One region of the Fictibacillus sp. 7GRE50 genome, then DNA from elsewhere that is predicted to be linked to it. Evidence: predicted binding sites of a transcription regulator. Region 1 holds the regulator's gene; the other holds the start of a gene.
The links. The regulator Rex, encoded in region 1, represses fermentation and respiration genes when NADH is low (regulators of the CRP and FNR family bind a similar motif). The targets are predictions, from matches to a motif close to TTGTGAAATATTTCACAA.
Positions count from the first base shown of each region.

Region 2: qoxA (cytochrome aa3 quinol oxidase subunit II) is a predicted target of Rex. The motif match lies at 2,384-2,401, and genes of this name have one in related genera.

Region 1 covers NZ_JACZDW010000012.1:9,035-13,137, forward strand. The annotation lists gene IHV12_RS21865 (ABC-F family ATP-binding cassette domain-containing protein) at 1-1,080, opposite strand, end outside; gene moaC (cyclic pyranopterin monophosphate synthase MoaC) at 1,464-1,967, shown strand; gene IHV12_RS21875 (redox-sensing transcriptional repressor Rex) at 2,013-2,648, shown strand; gene IHV12_RS21880 (twin-arginine translocase TatA/TatE family subunit) at 2,667-2,849, shown strand; gene tatC (twin-arginine translocase subunit TatC) at 2,862-3,644, shown strand; gene IHV12_RS22970 (hypothetical protein) at 3,926-4,060, opposite strand; gene IHV12_RS21890 (YdiK family protein) at 4,094-4,103, opposite strand, start outside.
Region 2 covers NZ_JACZDW010000005.1:31,278-35,380, reverse strand. The annotation lists gene IHV12_RS18710 (ABC-F family ATP-binding cassette domain-containing protein) at 1-40, opposite strand, end outside; gene IHV12_RS18705 (hypothetical protein) at 181-342, opposite strand; gene IHV12_RS18700 (L-cystine transporter) at 719-2,071, shown strand; gene qoxA (cytochrome aa3 quinol oxidase subunit II) at 2,480-3,460, shown strand; gene qoxB (cytochrome aa3 quinol oxidase subunit I) at 3,479-4,103, shown strand, end outside.

The sequences.
Region 1 (4,103 bases):
GACGCTGTCCTGACGGTTAACCGCTACCGATACGTTCTTAAATAACGGTTCACCGTCTTCATACCCCGTGCTTACGTTCTCAAGCTTCAGCACATCGTTCCCGCTTTGTCTCTCAATCTCAAAAGAAAAGCTAGCAGACTTTTCTGCGCCAGCGGGACGCTCTTTCAATTCCATCTTCTCTAACTGTTTGCGTCGACTTTGTGCACGTTTCGTAGTTGAAGCACGCACGATATTACGCTGAATAAAATCTTCTAACTTCGCAACTTGATCCTGCTGCTTCTCAAACTCTTTCATCTCTTGAGCGAAGCGCTCCGCTTTTTGCTCTAGATAGCTAGAATAGTTACCTGTGAAACGGTACGATCGTTTTCTCGAAACCTCATAAACGGTCGTTACGATCTTATCGAGGAAATACCGGTCATGGGAGACGATCAAGATGCCGCCGGGATAACTCTGCAAATATTGCTCGAGCCACGTTAATGTTTTGATGTCTAAATGGTTTGTCGGCTCATCGAGAATAAGTAGATCGGGTTTTGTTAAAAGAAGCTTCGCGAGTGCGAGTCTCGTTTTTTGCCCGCCACTTAATGTGTTGATCTTCGTATCGCGATCAAAATCGGCAAACTGAAAGCCATGAAGCACCGTACGAATTTCCGCTTCATATTGATAGCCGCCTTCGTCTTTAAATGTAACTTGCAGCGCATCATAGTCTTTTAAGAGACGCTCATACTCTGCTTCATTCGCAATCACTTCTGAATCGCCCATGCGCGCTTCCATCTCACGCAGCTTTTTCTCTTTTTTACGAAGGTCGTCAAACACAGAGAGCATCTCATTCCAGATCGATTCATCCGAATCTAGCCCCGCATCTTGTGCAAGATAACCAGTCTTCACGTCTTTTGGAATCATGACATGACCAGAATCATAGGAATACTCACCAGTAATCACCCGAAGCAGCGTAGATTTACCCGCACCGTTCCGCCCAACAAGCGCAATCCGCTCGCCCTTTTGAACCTCTAGTTTTATATTCGATAAAATAACGTCCGCGCCAAAAGACTTCGTAACGTCCTGAACTTGTAAAATAATCATTGTAATTTCACCTCTGAAAACGGGTGGTTTTATTATATGGCTTCCTAAAATGATTGGAATTATTGCTTAATTGTAAAGTTGATTGGAGTGCAAGGTGCGAGACTCCTGCGGGACAGGTGGGCAGGTGAGACACTTATACGTGAAACGTACGAATGTGGCTCACCGCCTGCCCCGCGGAAAGCGAAGCACCTGGAGCGGAAATCAACTACTTTCAACAATCATGTATCAGCCTTAATACAAATAACCCTGTCTAACTAGTAGTGTAGCGTAGTTTGGAGATTCGCGCCAACAAAGGGAATGTTCAACATTTTGCAATAATTACAAGTAAAATCTTAACGACAATAAAAGCGGTTTCGTGTATATTCATCATGAGGAGGGGTTTTATGACAGAGTTTACCCATTTTAACGAAGAAGGCCGTGCGCGCATGGTTGATATTTCGGAAAAAGAAACATCTCACCGAACAGCCGTAGCGGTAAGCGGGGTAACGGTTTCTGAAGAAGTCTTCCTTAAGATCAAAGAAAACGGATTTAAAAAAGGGGACGTTCTAGCCGTCGCACAGATCGCTGGAATCATGGCTGCCAAAAAGACCTCTGACTGGATTCCGATGTGTCACCCGTTATCACTGACTGGCGTTGATCTGTCTTTTTCATGGGATGAATTGGCGGACAGCATGTATAAATTAAACATTCAAGTCGAAGTGAAAACGAAAGGCAGCACCGGTGTTGAGATGGAGGCGTTAACAGCGGCTTCTGCAGCAGCGTTAACCGTCTATGATATGTGTAAAGCAGCGGATAAGGGAATGGTGATCGGGCCTACATACCTCCACTCAAAAACAGGAGGCAAGAATGGGGACTTTCTACGTTCTTCAAGCCCTGACAAAATATGATACAATAGGAATAGATAAGCTTTCTACACTTGGAGGGCTCCAAATATGAATCAAGATCAGTTAAAAATACCACACGCAACAGCAAAACGGCTGCCCTTGTATTATCGTTTTTTGAAAAACTTATCATCTTCCGGTAAACAAAGGGTGTCTTCTGCTGAATTAAGCGAAGCCGTTAAAGTAGATTCTGCGACGATCCGCAGAGATTTTTCTTATTTCGGCGCATTAGGCAAAAAGGGTTATGGCTACAATGTTAATTATCTGCTGTCGTTCTTCGCAAAAACGTTGAACCAGGATGAAACGACTACCGTAGCGTTAATCGGAGTAGGTAACTTAGGCACTGCCTTTTTACATTACAATTTCACCAAAAATAACAATACCAAAATAGAAGTCGCATTTGATGTAGACCAGGCTAAAATCGGCAGCGAAATTGCTGGAGTTCCGATTTATCACACAGAAGACATCGAGCAAGAGCTGAAGAACCGAGGTATTGATGTTGCGATCTTGACTGTTCCAGTCGGAGCGGCTCAACCGATCGCAGATCAGTTAGAGCGCGCAGGTGTAACAGGCATCTTGAACTTCACACCCGCACGATTGACCGTCTCACCAGAGATTCGTGTTCATCACATCGATTTAGCTGTTGAATTGCAATCACTTGTTTATTTTATGAAGAACTATTCTTAAACCAAGGAGGTAATCGTTATGTTAGGACCAGGAAGTATCGCGGTAATCGGACTTGCAGCTCTTGTTATGTTTGGACCGAAAAAGCTGCCTGAGCTAGGAAAAGCAGCAGGTAAAACGCTTCGCGAGTTCAAGAATGCAACAAAAGGCATGATGGACGAAGAAGATGACAGCAAAAAGGAACGCGAACAACTGAAGAAGTAAGGATGTTTGTCTATGACCTCTGAAAAAAATATGTCGCTATACGGTCACATTGGCGAATTACGAAAGCGCATCATGTGGGCGATCCTAGCTTTCTTCGTATTCTTGATCGCTGGATTTTTCTTAGCCAAGCCCGTGATTGTATATCTGCAAAGTGATCCAATTGCAAAGAACATTCAGATGAACGCTTTTCATCTAACCGATCCACTGAACGTGTACATGACGTTTGCCTTCTTTATCGGCCTCGTCCTATCCGCACCAGTGGTGTTGTACCAACTCTGGGCATTCATCAGCCCGGGGCTTTATGAGAACGAACGAAAAGTAACGCTCATGTACATCCCGATCGCATTCATGCTCTTCTTAACGGGACTCGCATTTTCGTACTTTATTCTTTTCCCTTTCGTTGTCAGCTTCATGGGAAATGTCGCCGTGGCACTTAGTGTAGAAGGCGAATACGGAATTCAGGAATACTTCTCATTCCTATTCAACATCACACTGCCGTTCGGACTGTTGTTCCAGTTCCCGGTCTTGATCATGTTTCTGACTCGACTCGGAATCGTAACACCTGATCTCCTCAAGAGCATACGAAAAGTAGCCTACTTTGGAATTTTAGTAGTAGCGGGATTGATTACACCGCCAGAGCTGCTGTCTCACTTAATGGTTACGTTCCCGCTGATCTTGTTATACGAAATCAGCATCATCATTTCAAAGGCAGCTTATAAAAAACGCATGAAAGCTGAAGTCGAAGCACTCGTAAAAGAACGAGAAGCACAGACAGAAGCTATTTATCATGATTAAAAAGAGGATGACTCCACGTGGGGAATCCTCTTTTTTGTGTGGTTGTTAATGTGCAGTGATTGAGAGTGGACAGTAAAAATGGGTAAGTGGACAGTAAATTTGTAAAAGTGGACAGTATTTCATCGAAAGTGGACAGTAAAACTCAAGAAGTGGACAGTATTTTCTTAAAAGTCGACAGTAAGCATCGTTTGAAGTGGCTTGCGGGCTATTCAGGTGCCAGCTAAAGTACTGAAACAGCCTTCGTTTTGGTGCTGGGTTCGATAATCTGTCGGATTCGAAGCTTAATCTGTCTTATTGGCCGTATAATCTGTCCAATCTCCAACATAATCTGTCCATTTCACCCAATAATCTGTCCAATCCCACCTCAGACCATTGGCTAACCCTACAATGCCCCACCCAAAGTGCAACACAAACAAAAAACTGCCTCCATCAGAAGCAGTTTCCCCATATTATTCCTTC
Region 2 (4,103 bases), on a different contig from region 1:
CGAAACCATGGCTTAAGCCTTGCACCGTTAAAATACTCATCTATATAACACCTTTTCTGTCAGTAATTTGTACCCTCTTGATTATAGTATTGAATGGGGAAGGAACTCAATAGGTGCATACGTAATCTTATAAAAGAAAAAGCACCCATGGAAGATTTTCCAAGAGTGCCATGATACGATCTATTCTTGTTCACCAGTTCGGTTCTTGAATGCTTCTTTTGTTGCAAGGTTCACTGAATCTGTTTCATCAGACTTTTCAACCAGGCGATTTTGAAGGGTGTTATCAGGAAACCTTCCTGGATGACCTTGCTTTTTATGTTCAAACGATTTTCCGCGTGCCATATTTTTCACTCCTCATCTCTTTAGAGAATATTTTGCCCATGAAGAGGTGTGTTTATGAATGAAATAAAGCACGCGAAGATATTACATTTAGCACCAAGTCATAAGAATTTGTTACAAAAACAAGCATATCTTAGTTTTAAGTTGAATATATCTGAATCACAACTAAATATTTCACCTGTGACTAAAGCATAAACACACTAATGACTCGCTTACTTTTATTAAAGCTTGTCATTTTTTGTTTGAGGAGGTGGCTGCTAAAAATATCCTGCTCGTAATCCCTACTTGACAGATAGGTTTTATTGTATTAATTTAATTTAGTTAACTAAAGGGGGGCTTGTAGGTGACTACTGGTTTAGTTTTATCGAATATTGCAATTATGCTTATACTATTGGGTGTTTTGTATTACATGCAAAAAAAGCACGTTTCTTTCTCTAAGCGTGTTTTTACGGGGCTCGGTCTAGGGATTTTGTTCGGACTTGGACTTCAGTACGGATATGGAGCAGACTCTGAGGTTGCTGCTAAATCGACTGACTGGTTCAATCTAGTCGGTGGCGGTTATGTAACGTTCTTAAAAATGATCGTTGTACCACTTGTATTTATTTCAATCCTTTCAGCGTTTACGCGTCTGAACTTAAAAGGAAATATCGGAAAACTTAGTGGATTGATTATCGGTATATTAATAGGTACAACTGCAATTGCAGCTGTTGTCGGAATTGCAACTTCAACGATTTTTGATCTCGAGGCGGTGCAAATCGAGCAAGGAGATGCAGAAACGGCTCGTGGTGAGCAGATGGAAGGTACGTTTGCAGAGGTAAAAGATCTGACGCTTCCACAACAGGTTCTTTCATTATTACCTGCTAACCCATTCTTAGATTTCACAGGAGCTCGTCCGACTTCGACAATCGCTGTAGTTATCTTTGCTGCATTCCTGGGCGTTGCTTATTTAGGGGTAAAACGTAAGCAAGAGGAGCATGCAGAGCTTTTTGCTAAGATTGTTGATGCGTTTTATGCGGTTATCATGCGAGTAGTAACGTTGATTCTGCGTCTAACTCCGTATGGGGTTCTCGCGCTCATGACAAAAACAGTTGCACTGAGTGATATGGATGCAATCGCAAAGCTAGGTAAGTTCGTTATTGCTTCATATGTAGCTTTGTTAATCATGTTCGGCATTCACTTATTGCTTTTAACATTTGCAGGATTAAATCCGATTACTTATATGAAAAAATCTTTCCCGGTACTATCCTTTGCTTTCACTTCTCGTACGAGTGCAGGAGCACTTCCGTTAAATATTCGTACGCAAAAGAGCATGGGTGTGCCTGACGGAATCGCAAACTTCTCAGGTTCATTCGGTCTTTCGATCGGACAAAACGGATGTGCTGGAATTTATCCAGCGATGCTAGCCGTTATGATCGCTCCGACAGTTGGAATCGATCCGTTGTCTCCATCGTTCTTGTTGACGCTTGTAGTAGTCGTAGCACTAAGTTCGTTCGGTGTAGCAGGTGTTGGTGGTGGAGCAACGTTCGCGGCCATACTTGTACTTTCCGCAATGGATCTTCCTATCGCTTTAGCAGGATTATTGATCTCAGTTGAGCCATTAATCGACATGGGTCGTACCGCTGTTAACGTAAGTGGTTCGATGACATCAGGGTTATTAACAAGTAAGGTGCAAAATCAGCTTGATACAAATGTTTACAATGACACCGAAAATCAAGTTGAAGTAAGTGCATAAGATATAAAAAATGAGCGATCTTGTCTATATGGGCAAGGTCGTTTTTTATTTGAAAAATTTACATAGGCAGGTGTACGTTGGTGGGATTTAGGGTAAAAAGTAAAAACTGAACTTTTAAAAAGCTCATGATTCTTTACCAATGAAAGAAGTCTCTTCCAAAATCGTGAACATTCTATGTCAAAACTGTGATAAAGTTGTGAGCTTTATTTGAAGTAATCGTGACATTTGTTGTGGATAGAGTCACATTTATTAGGATTCTGGTACTATGAAAGCAAAGGTTTTTGTCATTTAAATTTTTGCCTATGTTTTACATTGTGATTTAATTCACAATGCTCTATAATCACTCTTGGTTCGTTTTTTATTAGGCAAAAGTAAATGCTTGTAAATAGAGAAAGGAAGGTGGACCTGGTGATGCGACGGTTGAAGCCGTTTTTTACATTCGGGTTATTGATGGCCGTATTTATGCTTAGCGGCTGCAGCGATATGATTGTTTTAGATCCAAAAGGACCTGTAGGAGCAGAACAGAGGGATCTGATCATGTATTCCATCTGGTTTATGTTATTTATCCTACTAGTTGTTTACGCACTTACTGCTTTTATTGTTTATAAATATCGTGATCGCAAAAACCATAAAGGCTATGATCCAGATAATGAAGGAAGTCATCTTCTTGAAGCGATTTGGGTAATCATTCCTATTATCATTGTTATTGCATTATCGATCCCAACGGTTAAGAGTATTTACTATTTAGAAGGGCCTCCAGAGGAGTCTAAAGATCAAAAACCATTGGTGATCCATGCTACATCTGTAAACTGGAAATGGATGTTTTCTTATCCAGAGCAAAATATTGAAACAGTTAACTATCTTCACATTCCTGAAGATCGTCCTGTTTTGTTCAAGCTTACTTCTGCCGATTCGATGGCATCGTTCTGGGTACCTCAGTTAGGCGGTCAGAAATATGCGATGGCTGGCATGGAGACAGAGCTTTATCTGCAAGCTGACGAGCAAGGCACGTATGAAGGACGTAACTCCAACTTCACAGGTGAAGGATTCACTAATCATACGTTCGATGTGATGGCTATGTCTAATGCAGAGTTTGAAAAATGGGCGAGTGAAACCAAGGCTGATGCTCCAGAACTTACAAAGGGGCAGTATGACAAGCTAATGCTTCCTGGTCACGTGAAAGAAATGACATTCTCTTCTACTCACTTAGATTGGGTAGACCATGCTACAAACGCTGAATACGCGTTAGATGCTCGCGACCGCTTAGGTTATGAAGAGAAGATTCCACACTCAAGAGCAGCGAAGGAAGAAAAGAAAAAGCGTGAAGAAGAGATGAAGAAGCTGGAAGAATCAGAATCAGAGTCTCATGGGGATTCTCATGCCCATTAACAGAGGAGGCATTTCAATATGAAATGGGATGAATTTTTCGTAACAGGCGACCCGATGATATATGGTGCTGACGCATCCATCGTATTAACGATGGTGGGTATCCTGTTCTATCTTACTAAATATAAAAAGTGGAAATGGTTGTGGGACGAATGGCTTACAACGGTTGACCATAAAAAGCTTGGTATCATGTATATTGTTGCTGCTGTATTGATGCTGTTCCGCGGTGGGGTAGATGCCCTCTTAATGCGTACACAGCTAGCGGTTCCAGAGGCTAAGTTCCTCGACTCACAGCATTATAACGAAATCTTTACAACACACGGTACGATCATGATTATCTTCATGGCGATGCCGTTCTTGATCGGTTTGATTAACGTCGTTGTTCCATTGCAAATCGGAGCGCGTGACGTAGCTTATCCATATTTAAACGCAGTTAGTTTCTGGACGTTCTTTATTGGTGCGATGTTGTTCAACATCTCATTCGTTATTGGTGGATCTCCATCAGCAGGTTGGACGAGTTACATGCCGCTTGCGAGTAACGAGCTCAGTCCAGGACCTGGACAGAACTACTATCTGCTCGGTCTGCAGATCGCAGGTATTGGTACGCTTTTAACGGGTATTAACTTCTTAGTTACGATTCTTAAGA